DNA from 2 places in the Oleiphilus sp. HI0043 genome. Region 1 is predicted to be linked to the other one. Evidence: predicted binding sites of a transcription regulator. Region 1 holds the regulator's gene; the other holds the start of a gene.
What was found. The regulator sigma-54, encoded in region 1, starts transcription at its own class of promoters, with help from an activator protein. The targets are predictions, from matches to a motif close to TGGCACNNNNNTTGCTNT.

Region 1 (8,053 bases):
GGCTACCTGCGACGCCCCCCATGCTGGCGACGATAGGCATCAATACGGCGAGCGCTACGACTTGCTCGATGGTTTCTTTGAATACGCCAATCACTGTTGATGCGATGAAGGCAGTAATCAAGTTGATGCCAAGCCATATAGCTCTGCGCTTGCTTGTTTGCTTAACGGGGGCGAATGTATCTTCTTCTTCATCAAGACCTGCCATGCTCATTAGCGAATGGTCAGCATCTTCTCTGATGACATCAACCACGTCATCGATTGTAATTCTGCCCAGAAGGATGCCTTCCTTGTTAATAACCGGCGCAGAGACGAGATCTCTTCTTTCAAATAGATTAGCTACTTCGCTATCGGTCAGATTGACATCTATGGTAATGGTGTCAGTTTCCATTACTTCCCGAACCGTGGCAGTGGGATTAGAGACAAGTAATTTATTAAGTGGCAGAGTTCCGACTAGCTCATCTTTACGACTAACAACCAACAATTTGTCAGTCATTTCTGGTAAGGAACGGTGTCTTCTTAAGTAACGCAACACAACGTCAATAGTGATACCGGGGCGGATGGTGACGGTATCTGTATTCATTAAGCCGCCGGCAGTGTCCTCGTGATATGAGAGGACTTCCTCGACACGGGCACGGTCTTGCGTGTCCATTGACTCAAGGACTTCAGCTGATACATTGTCAGGTAGCTGCTGAAGTATGTCGGCGAGATCATCTGTATCGAGGTCTTCTGTGAAGTTTACGACTTCCTGAGCATTTAACTTGCTGAGGAAGTGCGCCTGTATGTCTTCAGAGAGATCTTGTAGGACTTCACCTTTTAAATCGTCATTCAGCAAGCGCCATATTAGTGCTCGCTCTCGCGGTGGAGAGGATTCAATTAGGTGTGCAATATCACTTGCGTTTAGCCCCTTGTTCACAACCCTTTCAATTTGCCGGATAGAGCCGCTTTCGATTACTTCATTTACACTATGAAGTTTCTCTTTAGCGCTTTTGTTTGAAAATTGGCTAGGCATGGAACACGTTGATCTCTAGTTAACTGCTAAGTGATAAAACAGATAAGCCTGGTGAAGTGATGATTACAATTAGACCTATATAGATAGCTTAAACGTTTGCTTAAGTATAGCGCATGAATTGACACTTCGACAGTCAGAATAATCCAATAAACAGAGCCTTAGTTTGCTTTTATAAAGTGAGTTCTAGTTTATTGGAGCTGATAAGAGTGGGGGGCTTGAAATTTAGTGAGCGCTTATTCGCCTTCTCCAAACCTATCATTGATCAAGTCTTTGATCGCTGTCATTGCTTCTTCCTGATCCGCACCTTCGCAGCTGATTTCAACAAAAGATCCGCAGCTTGCGGCGAGCATCATCACAGACATAATGCTTTTACCATCGACTTCTCGGCCATCCTTTGCGATTTTAATACTGCTTTCAAAGCGTGTTGCAGTACCGACAAATTTAGCGGCTGCACGGGCATGGAGACCAAGTTTGTTAATAATTTCGATTTGTTCTGAAAGCATGGATGTTCTACTAAGCTAATGAAAAGAGGGTAGTTTATTACGTTTTGTGAGGTGAAGGTAGCTCTTTGTGGCGAATTTGGACATTATCAAATTGCGACTTGAAGTGCGCACCAAGCTGTTCGCTAATATAGACCGATCTGTGATGGCCGCCGGTACAGCCGATCGCGATAGTCATGTAGCTACGGTTTGATGCTTTGAATTGAGGAAGCCATTTACTGAGAAAGTTAATGATATCTTCCTTCATTAGTATGGATTCGGGTTGGGCGTTCATGAAGTCTACGACGGGCTTATCTAATCCACTAAAAGTACGAAGGTTTGGGTCCCAGTATGGGTTTGGCAAACAGCGAACGTCGAATACGTAATCTGCATCGCTAGGAACACCATTTTTGAAACCAAATGATTGAAAGAGTATGGCGAGCTCTTGCTCTCGTTTGCCTGTCACTCTAAGTTTTATGAGGTCTCTTAACTCGTATAGGGTTAGTTTCGTAGTGTCGACAGTCAGGTCAGCTTTTAGTGCCAGCTGGTCGAGAAGCGTTCTTTCGGTTTCAATCGCTTCGGTGAGTGAGTGTGTTGTGCTGCTAAGTGGGTGTTTGCGTCGAGTATCGTGAAAGCGCTTTAGGAGCGTCTCACTTTGTGCGTCAAGAAAAATGATATCGACATCAATCTCCATCTGCTTTAGCTTCTCGTAAACTTGGGGGAATGCTTCTATTCCACCCTGCAGATTTCTAGCATCGATACTGATCGCAACGTTACTTAACCTTGTATCTTTACCTTGTAGTGATTGTTTACCAAGGTTTAGTAAAAGCCCAACCGGTAAATTATCAATGCAGTAATACCCCATGTCTTCAAGGACGTGAAGGGCCGTGCTTTTTCCGGAACCGGATCTGCCACTGACAATAACGAGCTTCATAAGAAGTTCCTAGCAATTTTGAGCTTCTAAGGTTTGTAGGTCTTAAGCAATTATTTTCTGATAAAGTTCAGTGCCTGTAGCAGATTCCCTTAAACTATCGCAAAAAGCAGTGTTGTTGAACTTCTCTGCAATTTGACTTAAAAGATCCAGGTGCTCGCTCGTCGCCTCGGAGGGGACAAGTAAAACGAAAAGAATATCAACGTCTTCGTTATCTATCGAGTCAAAAGGTATCTTTTTTTCAAGTGTAAATAGACAACCAATAACTTGTTTGCAGTTTTCCAGTCTGCTGTGGGGAATGGCAATTCCTTGCCCAACTCCCGTGCTTCCCAGTCGTTCACGAGAAATAAGGTTGTCAAATATTTCAGTTTCATCAAGATGAGGAAATTGTTTTGAGACCAGGTGTGCAGCCTGTTGAAGAACTTTTTTCTTGCTACCACCGGGCAAACCGCGTTGGGTTAGCTCCGGTGACAAGATGGCCTCGATAGTAATTTTATTTTCAGACATTTTTCGACTCTAAAGATCGCTAATAACTAGCGTGCTGCTGCGCCGTGTGCGCGGTCAACTTTCTTTTCCTTGTGCTTAAGAATTTGACGGTCTAGCTTATCAACTAGCTGGTCGATAGCGGCATACATGTCGTCGTTCTCGGCGTGGCCGTGGATATCTGCACCAGCGATATGTAGCGTTGATTCAGCAATATGTGCTTGTTTCGATACAGAAAGGGTTACCTGTACGTTGCTAATGCCGCCAATATGGCGCTCTAGCTTTTGCAATTTGGTTTTCACATATTCTTTAAGTGCATCAGTTAAATCTACATGATGGCCAGTGATATTTAATTGCATAGTATTCTCCTATCATCGTTATTTTTAGCGAGAGTTGAATATTGACTCACTTTTCGCTTATCAAATCAACTTGCTGCAGGCAGCAAGTTATCAAATATTGTATTAAACCAATCTTTTTCTTTCGTTCGATGGGGGGATCGACATCGCTTCGCGGTATTTTGCGATAGTGCGGCGGGCGACGTTAATTCCTTGCTCTTTCAACAAGTCGGCAATCTTGCTATCGCTAAGAGGTTTTTTAGGGTTTTCTGCTGATATTAACTTCTTAATAATTGCGCGAATCGCTGTTGACGAGCACTCTCCGCCAGTAGTTGTGCTGACGTGGCTTGAGAAAAAGTATTTGAGTTCAAATATGCCTCGTGGCGTATGCATGTACTTTTGTGTTGTCACACGAGATATGGTGGACTCATGCATTTCTACCGCTTCAGCAATATCATGTAAAATCAGCGGCTTCATCGCTTCATCACCATAGTCAAGGAAGCCTTGTTGGTGAGCTACTATCTTACTTGCCACTTTTAGAAGCGTCTCGTTACGACTTTGTAGGCTTTTAATAAACCACTTTGCTTCTTGAAGTTGATCCTTCATAAAGGTGTTGTCGTTACTGGAGTCAGCTCTCTTTATAAACGAAGCATAATTTGCATTGACCCTTATTTTTGGCGCAATCTCTGGGTTGAGCTCAACTTTCCAGCGTCCTTTTTCTTTCTTTACGACGACATCTGGCACAATGTACTCAGGCTCGGAAGAAGCAATGGATTCACCTGGTTTAGGGTTCAAAGACTGAATTAGAGAGATAACCTCTTTCAGTTCATGCTCTTTAAGGCGGCTGCGTCGCATTAGTTGAGCGTAGTCTCTTGATCCTAATAAGTTCAGGTAGTGGCTGATTACAAGCTTTGCTTGTGGTAGCCAGGGCGTATCTTTTGGTAGCTGGCGTAACTGTAGCAGCAAACAGTCGGGCAGGTCTTTGGCAAATACCCCAGGTGGATCAAAGTGCTGCACGCGTTTTAAGACGGCTTCAACTTCATCTAATTCAACCGGGTCTTCGTCATCTGAGTTGTGCAGCCCCTCGTGTATCTCTTCAACGGTATTCGTTAGGTAGCCGTCTGTATCTGTTGCGTCGATTAATGACATCGCAATGTATCGGTCGCGATCAGACATGGGGGTAAGGTTAAGTTGCCAATCTAGATGATCTGCAAGAGACTCGGTAGCAGCGTTTCTTTGTTCGAAGGCATTGTTGTCATCTTCGGGAACGGGACCACTGGGCGCATTGTTTGTATATATGTCATCCCAAGCCGTATCAACAGGCAGATCTTCCGGTATAGTATCTGACCACTCTTCACTAGGCGTGTCGGCTTCATTGCTAGCAGGTGCTTCGCTCGAACTGGTGTCTGTACTACTGCTTTGTTGGTTGTCCTGAGAGGCGTACTCGTTGCCATCATTTTGATGACTTTCATTCTGATTTTCTTGTTTATCACTTGTATTTCCAGGCTCGTTGTTATCGTCCTGGAGTTCGAGCATAGGATTAGATTCCAATGCTTCTTGTATTTCGTTTTGAAGGTCAAGAGTCGACAATTGTAGCAAGCGGATTGCTTGCTGCAATTGAGGTGTCATTGTCAGTTGTTGACCGAGCTTTAATTGGAGAGAAACCTTCATGTTCATGAGGATGTCACCAACTTAAGACTTAAATTTTGAATCATGTATTGTCGCTTATTATATTTTGCGGAAATGGTCGCTGTGAATAAACGTATTTATATTTACTTCATTTACACAAGTGTAGTGCGAAGATAGCAAAGTGTGAAACAAATAAAAGTATATTTACGTTACCAGCCTACAAATAATTGTTTTAGATCAAGTTATCGTCTTGTTGACGTGAAAATTGCATGCTACTCATTTCTAAGCTGAAAGTCATGCTTAATTGTTTGTATATGCTGTTCGAATCGAATGCTATGAACTAGCCACTGGCTTATAATTTGAATTGATTGCCCAAGTAGACTTGTTTGACCTTTTCATTATTCAGAATGTCTTCAGCACTTCCTGAAGCAATGATATGGCCATCACCAACAATATAGGCTTTTTCACAAATATCCAGCGTTTCTCTAACGTTGTGATCGGTTATGAGTACGCCGATATTTTTACTTTTAAGGTGAGAGACGATTGACTTGATGTCGTTGACCGATATTGGGTCGACACCTGCGAAGGGCTCATCGAGTAGAATGAAGTCAGGCTCCATTGCTAAAGCTCTGGCTATTTCCACTCGCCTACGTTCACCGCCTGACAAGGCCATGCCAAGACTATCTTTGATGTGAGTGATGTGAAACTCTTCGAGTAAGGCTTCCATTCTTTGTCGCCTTTCGCTGCGAGAAAGATCTTTTCTAATCTCTAGTACCGCCAGGATATTGTCTCGAACACTTAACTTTCTAAATATTGAAGCTTCCTGGGGCAGGTAGCCGACACCGTTTCGTGCCCTATCATGCATAGCCATGGATGATAGGTCGGTATCATTAACTGATATCTTGCCTTTATCATGCTTAACCAGGCCTACAATCATATAGAAACAAGTGGTTTTACCAGCACCGTTAGGGCCGAGCAGCCCGATCACTTCACCGCTGTTGATAGTCAGGGAAACATCTTTAACTATTTGGCGTTTATCATAGGCCTTGGCTAGGTTTTCTGCTTTTAAAGTTTTCATTGTTGCTCAGGTCTATTGCTTTTGCTCGGCACCGGACTCGGCATTTGGAGCAGGTTCGAGTGGCAGTTTGTTTTCGTTTTCTGGAGAACCTTTTATTAGTGGCACTTCAGTATTTTCCGATGCGGTCTCGGCATTAGGGTAGTAATGAATTTTAACTCGAGACCCTTGGGTCTGATCTCCCTTGGCGCGTATAGCTCTTCGTACAATGTCGTACTCTATTTCTTCACCTGAAAAGGAGTTGTCTTGTTGTACTAACTTAGCTTGGCCGGAAAAACGTAACAAGTTGTCTTTTGCAATATAAGTAATAGAGCTGCCATAGCCATGAGTGTTCGGGCTATCGGCGCTTACTTGTTGTACAAAGTGTGCTGGCTGGCCAGAGGCCTGGATGGTTGTAATGCTGCGATTTGTCGCCTTTACAGAAATATTATCTGCTTCTAGGCGAGATAAACCTTGGGAGATTATGACATTGCCGGTATAGGTTGACGTGCCATTCTGGTCGTCAAGGCTAGCCTGGTCTGACTCTATGGATATTGGAAGTTTACTGCTCGGGTCGATTGCAAAACAAAAAGCAGGCAAAAGGGTTAACAGGGTGGCACGGAGCAAGCTATTTATTGAAGGCATACTGTCCTCTGACATTGCTAAGGAGTTCAATGCGTTTTTCATTAAGCCAGCCGTTTAAGCCGGTTGCTTGAATGACGCTTTGATCTTTCCTAATGGTAACGGCTTGGTTTGATGAGATAAAGGCCTGTTTTCGGTCTATCGATATTTGATCGCTTTCAATGCTCCATGTTTTATCGCTGGGGATAATCTGCTCGATGATGACATTTCCGGAAAGCATTAGTGTATCGCTGTCTGGCTGGATTTCACCATTGTTGGCACTAAGTTGAATTATTTCTCCCTGTTCATTTGAGAGTGTCGCCTCAATGTGCTCGATATCGATTTGGTCAGATTGTGCGTAAAATAATGCGCTTTTACTTTGTAAGTTGGTTGAGAAGCCTTTGTCATCATATAGCGTAAATCTTGCGCCTTCGACGAATGCAGCGGGCCTGTCTGTACCTGCTTCTGATGCGCTTTTTTGGGTATCTTTTATCTTTTCTTCAGAAAATAAAAGTAGACCCAGTGCAAGGCAGGCTAGGGCAATGATTAAAGGTCTGTAATGGCTCGGGTTAAGCATAAATAGCCTGTTTTGAGTCTAAGATAAATAGCTCTGGTGGTACGCTTCCAGAAGTCCTTTAGCTTCCAGGATAAGGTCAGAAACTTCACGGACAGCACCTTGGCCGCCAGGGGTTTGAGTGCAATGTGCTGCATGCTTTTTAATAAGGCTATGCGCATTGGGAACTGTGATGCCTAGCTGCACGCTGGTGATTGCAGATAAGTCAGGTAAGTCATCGCCCACGTAACATATTTGGTCAAAGGAAATACCGAGTTCTTCGCTAATTTCACCTAGGGCAATTTTTTTGTCTTCTCTTCCTTGAAGGATGTTTTTAATGCCAAGGTCTTTTGCGCGCCTCGCCGTTAGTGCTGAGGTTCGACCTGTGATAATAGCGACTTCGATATCATGCTTCATTAGTGCTTTAATTCCTTGGCCATCAAGAATATTAAAGGCTTTTAGTTCGTCTCCTTGTGCAGAGAAATAAACACTGCCGCTAGTCATGACGCCGTCAACATCGAGTGCGACGAGTTTAATACTGGCTGCTTTATCTGCAATGTTTTTTGGAAGTGCGTTAAAAGTCATGTTGGTGGCCCTAAAGTCTTAGTTGTGAAGTTGAAGGTGTTGTAACTAGGCAAGTACAGTTTGTTCGTACAATACATAAAGGTAGCCACCATAGATAGCAAGTAATAGCGTGCCGGCTACCGGTCCAAGGCTGTTCTTCTTGGTTGCGTGCTTGATATAAACCATGGCAGCGAGCCCGAAGGTCAGGGCAAACATGAGAGCGTAGTCTCGGAATAGTGTCTCTTCACTAATCGGGATGCCACCCTGTGAGATTGGGTGAAGAAATGCAGGAATTGCTAGCACTGCTAATAGATTAAACAAGTTTGAGCCGATAATGTTTCCCAAGGCAAGGTCGTGATGGCCTTTAAGGGCGCTTGCAATGGAGGCTGCAAGTT
Region 2 (8,053 bases), on a different contig from region 1:
CTTTCCTTTGGCCCATCAGCAACAATTTTTCCTTGATCCATCACGATAATTCGGTCCACCAGGGCCAGCAAAGAAGCCCGGTGCGTGCTAAGTAGCAGCACCTTATCCTTAGAGATATTCCGAATATTATTGATGATCATCTGTTCTGTCTGATTATCCATTGAAGAACTTAACTCATCAAATAACAATAAGTCAGGGTCATTGATAAGTGCTCTAGCGATTGCCACACACTGCCTCTGCCCACCAGATAAGCCTTTTCCTTGCTCTCCTATCGTCATATCCAAACCCATCTCATGAGTTTGAACCAATTCGGACAAACCTGACAATTCCACCGCTTTAAGCAACGCTTCCTGCGACACTTCTGGTGCCTTCATTAGGATGTTTTCACGCAGGCTACCGCTAAATAAGGTAATTTCTTGGGGAACATAAGCAATAGATGACCTGAGCTCACTTGCGTTCAAATGCTGAACCTCGAAGCCATTCACTAATAATTGTCCGGCATCAGCTCTACCAAAGCCCAGCAACAACCTAAGCAGTGAACTTTTTCCAGAGCCAATCTTTCCAATAATCCCTACTTTTTCACCTGCATTCAAAGACAGATTAATATCCTTCAAAACTTTAGGCCCACCCGAGTACGAAAAGGATAAATCTCGCATCTCGATGCTTGTTATTTTGCCCCCCAAACTCAGCGATTTAGAAATATCTTCTAATTCATCATCACGCCGAGATAAATCGTCCAAGCCCTTAAGCGCTGACCTTGCTTGTTGGTATTGAGATATCAGGTTAGCAATCTGGGACATCGGCGCTAAGGCGCGAGAACTTAACAGCACACAAGCAATCAAAGCGCCTAAACTCAAAGCTTGCTGCTCAATCTGATAAACACCGACAATTACAATCGCCATGGTTGAAAGCTGCATAACGGACGCAGATACGATCGATACAGAGTCGGTCAGATGCTTGGCTCTTACTCCTAGTAGCGACATACGCACCAGCGCTCTCTCCCACAAGCCCTGCTGACGCCCTTGCGCATTAAGGGACTTGATCGTTTCAATGCCGCTTAAGCTCTCAACCAAAACACTATTTTTTTCAGCGGCTGCCTGCTGCATCAAATCAACCACTTTTTTTATCGGGAAATGCACAACGTAACCATAGAGCAAGAGGAAAGCAGCCGCTATTAAAGGCACCAAGGCCAGCTGCCCACCCACAGAAGCGATAACCAATAGAAAGATAATGGCAAAAGGAACATCTGCGAGCGCCGTCATTGTCGCCGCAGTAAAGAACTGCTTGATCGAGTCAAACTCTTTCACCTGGCTGGCAAGTGAGCCCACTGACGAAGGAAATTCTTCGAGCCTGATATTCAAAACCTTGGAAAATAGCTTACTCGACAAAACCAAGTCTAAACGCTTACCGGCCTGTTCCAAAAACACATGTCGAAGCAATTTTACCAGCAGCTCAAAAACGATCACTAAGACCAGACCTGACGCCAAAACCCAAAGCGTCTCGATTGCCTGATTGGGAACTACCCGATCATAAACATTCATGACAAACAATGGCGCAGCCAAAGCAAAGACGTTAATCAATAAAGTAGCTGCGATGATATCCCGATAAACACTGCTTAAAGCTCTTAGCTCCTGCCACATCCACGAAGCAAAACCACTTCTTCTTGGCTGGTCTAAGGAACTGCTCGTATGCGCCTTTGGAAATACCGAAACCAGCTCTGCAGAGATTTTCTCCTTAAGCTCAAACTCGCTCCAATAAGCCTGCCCCTCTCCCTCAGAGCTAAAAATTTTAACGCTATAAGCACACCGGGAAGTATCGTAGCGCTCAATCACGAGCCAAGCCTCATCACTCCCTTTAAGCTGAGCAAGGCAAGGCAAGGCAGCCTTATCCAGATCCGCCAAATCCATTTGGCGGCACTGTAATTTGCCTTGGCTATGAACCGCTCTCATCATACCGCTACTTGAAGCTCTTTCGTCTACGGGTAAGCCGTGCAAAAACACCTCACGTGAACAAGCAAACCCAGCTAGCGCCATGACATGCAGATAAGCATTTTGAAGATAACGCGATACAGCTACTTGAGCAGGCTCTACTGCTTCAGCACTCGATACATTCGCCGCATTGTCATAAGAGCTACTGGCGGAATTATGGGACAAAGAAAAAACCTCAAATATCAAAAATAGCTCATCAAATTGTGAGCTAAACTATAGATGAGCTTTAGAAGCGAAAAGACTCTCTGTTACACTGCTTCTTCAAAGCTTTTTCTAACTATAGCAGTTATTTAACGAGGGTATAGACTGTGCTTACACAAGATCAATTCAAGACTAGCAATTTGTTGATCGCCATAAAGGTTACTTTATTGGCTTTATTGTTTTTCGTCAGCACGAGTAAGCTGTATGCCGAAGAAAGCACCAGCACAACAACCGTCTATAAAGTCACAAAACCAGATGGCAGCATATCGTACTCAGACCAACCACAAAGCAACGCCGTCACCTTGGAAGTCGAACCCGTTCCAACCATACCTGCACTAAAACCAAGCCCCATAAGTTTTAGCTCTGCACCTACAGACGACAGCTTTCTTTACCAGTCACTTGTTATTAGCGCACCAATAGACCGGAGCGCACTCCACTCAGGCACGGGTGACATCACTGTAAGCACCATATTAGAGCCTTCATTAAGAGCAGAGGACAAACTGCGCTTTCTGCTGGATGGTGCCGAAGTTGCATTACAAAAAGGGGCGAGCTTGCTGCTAACAAGCCTAAATAGAGGAACACACACGATCACGGTCCAAGTTATCGACCCACAAAACAAGGCTCTTATCTCAGCCAGTAGTCAATTTACAGTTCATCGACCTATCGCCAGAGCGTTCAAAATTAACTAACACATAGAGAGCACCAATAGGGAACACCCCAAAAAAGCAATGCACAAAATTGGTGCGCACATCCTATCTTCATCTATACTAAACCAAGAGCCCTGACACGCAAGCAGTCGGGAGCTCGCTAAATAGCTACTCTCTGAACATATTCGACGCCACATAAAACATTGGTTTGCTTCTTGCTTTGGCTATTATAGTTCGCCCCAGGCAAGAGCAAGCCTGTTTGCATGTAATTTCGTCTTTAAATGGATACAAGCTTTAATGACAACCAACCTGTTCTCAGATGCCTACCAACAACGCATACTCGAAGGCTTGTCGACTGCTGTTATCCTTATTGATGCAAATTACCAGATTAAATTTATCAATCCTGCTGCCGAAATGCTCCTGCAAGCCGGTTACAAACGAATACTATCCAGCAAGCTAGATCACCTCTTTATTAAACATGAAGAGCTTTTGTTTGACGAGTTCCAGGCCATTATTGATGGCGGGCACTCATACACTCAACGTGACTGCGAGTTTATTCTACACAACGGCCAAGAGCTTCTTGCAGACTGCTCGGCATCAAAGTTCTCTCAAGATTCTCAGGATTTACTGCTGATCGAAATGCAAGCAAAGGATCGTTTGAAGCGGATCAGCCGTGAAGAACAGCTGCATGAGAACCAGGAAACAGCTCAAATCCTTGTTCGTGGCTTCGCTCATGAGGTTAAGAACCCTCTCGGTGGAATTCGGGGTGCCGCTCAGCTACTTGATGCAGAGCTGACCAACCCAGAGCATCATGAATACACACAAATTATAATGAGTGAGTCGGACCGGCTGAGAAGTCTGGTAGATCGAATGCTCGGCTCTAATAAAGCCCTCAAGCGTTGTGAAACAAACATCCACGAGATTCTTGAAAGAGTTCACACCCTGATTCATGCCGAATCTGCAGGCAAAATTAATATTATCAGGGACTACGACCCAAGTATTCCCGAATTCCTGGGCGATAAAAGTCAGTTAATTCAAGCGTTTCTGAACATTGCGAAAAATGCACTTCAAGCACTGTCTGAGCAAAAAGACGAAAATCCTTCACCTCAGATTGTCTTGAGAACGCGAACTCTAAGGCAGTTCACTATTGGTCATACTCGACATCGACTGGTACTAAAGGTTGATATTATCGACAACGGTCCAGGTATACCAAAGGATTCCATTCAGAATATTTTTTACCCCATGATCAGTGGGCGCGCAGAAGGTACAGGTCTGGGCTTATCCATTACGCAAAGCATATTTACCAAGCACGATGGCTTGGTCGAGTGCGAAAGCAAACCAGGTAAAACCGACTTCATTATTTATATCCCTATCGATAGCACGCGCTCACCTAAACCAACAAACGTTTCAAGTATCTCGGAGTAACACTATGACAACAAAGCCACTTGTATGGATCATTGATGATGACCGCTCTATACGCTGGGTACTTGAAAAAGCACTAGCAAAAGAAGACTACGAGCTTCGCTCTTTTGAAAGCGGTGAAGGTGTAGTAGAACGACTTTCTAGCGAGAGCCCTGATGCGATTATCAGTGATATTCGTATGCCTGGCATTGATGGGCTTGCACTACTTGAAAAGATTCAAGCTAATAATTTGCATCGTGGCGTACCGGCAGTTCCGGTCATTATTATGACCGCTCATTCCGACTTGGACAGCGCTGTTTCCTCCTATCAGAGTGGCGCTTTCGACTACCTACCCAAACCCTTCGATCTAGATGATGCCGTCGCACTAATCAAACGCGCCATTGCTCACTCCCAAGAGCAAAAAGCACAGAATATGCCTGATGCACCGGAGCTCAATGAAGAAAATACTGAAATCATTGGTAAAGCTCCAGCGATGCAGGAAGTGTTTCGCGCTATCGGCCGCTTATCACAGTCAAATATAACGGTTCTGATCAATGGCGAATCAGGAACAGGTAAAGAACTGGTCGCTCGTGCTTTGCATCAGCATAGCCCCCGTGCACAGTTACCATTTATTGCCTTAAACATGGCTGCAATTCCCAACGACCTGATTGAGTCTGAGTTATTTGGTCATGAGAAAGGTGCCTTTACAGGTGCTGGAGGACAGCGCACCGGACGCTTTGAACAGGCTGATGGCGGTACACTTTTCCTCGATGAAATCGGAGATATGCCTGCCGATACGCAAACCCGCCTATTACGTGTACTTGCAGATGGTGAGTTTTATCGAGTCGGTGGCACCACACCCGTTAAGGTTAACGTTAGGATTATCGCTGCAACCCACCAAAACCTTGAAGGTCTGGTTCAAGAAGGTAGCTTCCGGGAAGATTTATTTCACCGTTTGAACGTTATTCGCGTTCACCTACCTAAACTATGCGACCGAAGTGAAGACGTCCCCACCCTGGCGAACTACTTCTTAAGCAAAGCAGCTGAAGAGCTCTCGGTCGACATCAAGCAATTACGCCCTGAGACCGAAGAGTACTTAAGTGCCATGCCCTGGCCAGGTAATGTTCGACAGCTAGAAAACACCTGTCGCTGGTTAACCGTCATGGCTAGTGGTAGAGAGGTTCATGTATCAGACCTGCCGCCAGAATTATTAGATGAAGATAACACTGCTCCAACAGCAAGTACTTGGCAGGAAGCCTTGCGAAAGTGGGCTGACCAGGAACTTAAAAAAGGTAATAGTGCCATTCTGGATCAAGCTGTTCCCCAGTTTGAGCGTATTATGATCGATACGGCATTGAACCATACTGGCGGACGACGTAGAGATGCTTCCCAGTTATTAGGCTGGGGCCGGAATACGCTTACCCGTAAAATCAAAGAGCTTGATATGAGCTTTGAAGAGAGTACTGAGGAAGAGGATTAAGCCCCTCCCTCCGCATTACTCTCATATTTTGTAGGCAGCGGGTTCCATCCCGCGCTATGCCCAAACCTTGGAGCACGACCTAGAATCAGTTACTCACTTCTCGCCAGTAAATAATTCTGTCGTGGCCTCGATATTGACCAAACTGCGCCTCAACAAAGGGGTGCTCATCATCCAGAGCGCCATCTCCGTCCCAGTCAAAACGCAACCATGGCAATGCAGATAAGTCCTGATTAACTTGAACTTTTCCAGCCCCGCCGACTCCTGGAGCGCTGAAGCTAAAGTTTTCATTTTGCGCATCATCGAGAGGAGCATTCACACTTAAGGTAGTTAACTCTGAACCCACAAGAATATCTTCTAAGCTCGTAGCACCACTACCTAAAGGTGTAACAGTTGGAACAACTGCGGTACATTGATCATCAGTATGGGCAACAAAGGTTCCGGCGCTAGAATAATATTGGGGGTAAGCCTTCATTTTTAACGCTTGAGTATCAGGCCCATAGGCATTCTCCATTTTCCACCGTCCTTGCCGTAATTCTGAGCTAAATTGGAAACCAAGCGCTGCTAAATTACTAGTGCCTGTCACATCATCATCGTCTTCCAAAGTAACGACCAAATCAATATCTGCGTCAAAAGGAACGATATTGGTCCCTGCAGGTCGATCATAACTGAAGTTAGGGTTACTAGAGTGGATAAGTAAGCTAAGCGTTCCATCAATATCTGTTGTCGCACCATAACTTATATCTCCAACTGGCGAGGATAATGTCGCCGCCGTCGCTGCATTATCGGTATAGCAAAAACCCTTAACGCCTACACTACCACCACAAGACTCATCTAGCTCCAGGTTTGCACCCAAGCGCCAAAAATCACCTTCATAGTTTTGTGTAATCGTGCCATCAGCACGTACAGCACTTATCGTCAATTCAGGGACAGTATTCCATTGAAAGGCCTGATTCATATAAGTGAAGGGCGATAGTCCAACGACATTACACGCTGGGGCAAAATTTCCTCCTGTGACGGAAAAGCTCACATCAAAACGATCAGGGATAAACCGACCAACATTACCACTTGTACCACCGCTGACGACTTCACCCGCATAATCGGGCACGGCATAGGCTTCCATAGTGAAAACCCCCACCTCATCTATTTGTTGCGTCACCGACACAACACCATCATCTGCCAATGTAAAGGCCACATTGCTCTCGGCAACATTGGCATTAACACCACTTAGCGGTGCAATAAGATTACTACGCAACGATATTGGCGAAGGACTGATATAGCTCTCAGCCGTTGTTGCGCTTGCATCCGCGCAGACAGCTCTAAGCTGCTGAGTAAAATTATCACCGACCGTTGCAAACTCACTGCAAGATCCAAAAGGAGAAGAACAACTTGGCGCGCTCGGTACAGTCGACTCAATCAAGGAAGGAGAGACAACAAAGGCATTAGACATAAGACCTTGCATAAGTGGCGTTTCACTGAGCCCATCCTCATGTTCAAAGTTAATAGACAATATTTGTCCAGCATCTAAATGCCTAACGTCAAGATCTGCTACACCTTGATCAAAATCTAAAGTCAGATTATCACTAGCAGGTAAACTGTTAGCGATAAGCGTGTTATTAAGGCTTAGGGAAGTCCTGGCCGTATCTGCAATAGCGGGTGACTCATCAGATTGATAATTCACCTCAAACCATGCTTTTAAATCTTTACTCCCGTCAAAATCAGTCAACACTGAACAAGCACTACCACTTGGTTGAGTTTGACCGACAGCGGTTAATGTCATCGATTTAGAATTACCACAAACAAAAGAGGCCGGGTTGGTGGCAACAAATCCGTAAGCACTAAAGTTTGTACCCGGCGTTGCGGTAGAGCTTACACTCTCTGCAGTATCTTCGGCGGTCACGACCACACCATCAACCGCCCTCTCATGGAATAAAAAGACCGTTGCTGCACCGCTTTCAGAGCCATCCAGAGTGAGACCCGATATGGAGGAACCACCGCTAGCAGCATCATAAAACTCGCTATTTGAATCATCATTGGTACTTAAACCAATCGTACCAACATAGTCAGTTTTATCAGTAACACCATCCGCACATACAGCTTGAATACTCACTTCAGCTCTGGAACTCGGGCAGGCTAACCCATAGTCAGGCTGAGTAATCGAAAAACTACCTAAAGAACACGAGCTACAAGCATGAGAGTCCCCCATAGCCGTTCCAATTTCTGCTTCAGTCAGCACGCTATCGTAAACTTTAATCTCATCCAAACGGCCATAAGCTGAAGCGCCTGGTGTTAGATAAGTAGATGAATTGTCCCCGAAGAAGATATTTCCTACATCACCC

Region 2: the regulator sigma-54 is predicted to act here: its motif matches at 3,041-3,058, upstream of glnL (nitrogen regulation protein NR(II)).

Annotation. Positions count from the first base shown of each region.
Region 1 is NZ_LWEY01001489.1:27,081-35,133, reverse strand. Features, by position in the region: gene mgtE (magnesium transporter) at 1-1,009, opposite strand, end outside; gene A3729_RS21345 (HPr family phosphocarrier protein) at 1,243-1,512, opposite strand; gene rapZ (RNase adapter RapZ) at 1,550-2,422, opposite strand; gene ptsN (PTS IIA-like nitrogen regulatory protein PtsN) at 2,465-2,926, opposite strand; gene hpf (ribosome hibernation-promoting factor, HPF/YfiA family) at 2,953-3,261, opposite strand; gene A3729_RS21325 (RNA polymerase factor sigma-54) at 3,364-4,908, opposite strand; gene lptB (LPS export ABC transporter ATP-binding protein) at 5,219-5,944, opposite strand; gene lptA (lipopolysaccharide transport periplasmic protein LptA) at 5,957-6,565, opposite strand; gene lptC (LPS export ABC transporter periplasmic protein LptC) at 6,549-7,118, opposite strand; gene A3729_RS21305 (HAD family hydrolase) at 7,137-7,679, opposite strand; gene A3729_RS21300 (calcium/sodium antiporter) at 7,725-8,053, opposite strand, start outside.
Region 2 is NZ_LWEY01001500.1:18,903-26,955, reverse strand. Features, by position in the region: gene A3729_RS21700 (type I secretion system permease/ATPase) at 1-2,153, opposite strand, end outside; gene A3729_RS21695 (hypothetical protein) at 2,297-2,878, shown strand; gene glnL (nitrogen regulation protein NR(II)) at 3,134-4,261, shown strand; gene glnG (nitrogen regulation protein NR(I)) at 4,266-5,717, shown strand; gene A3729_RS21680 (DUF6701 domain-containing protein) at 5,803-8,053, opposite strand, start outside.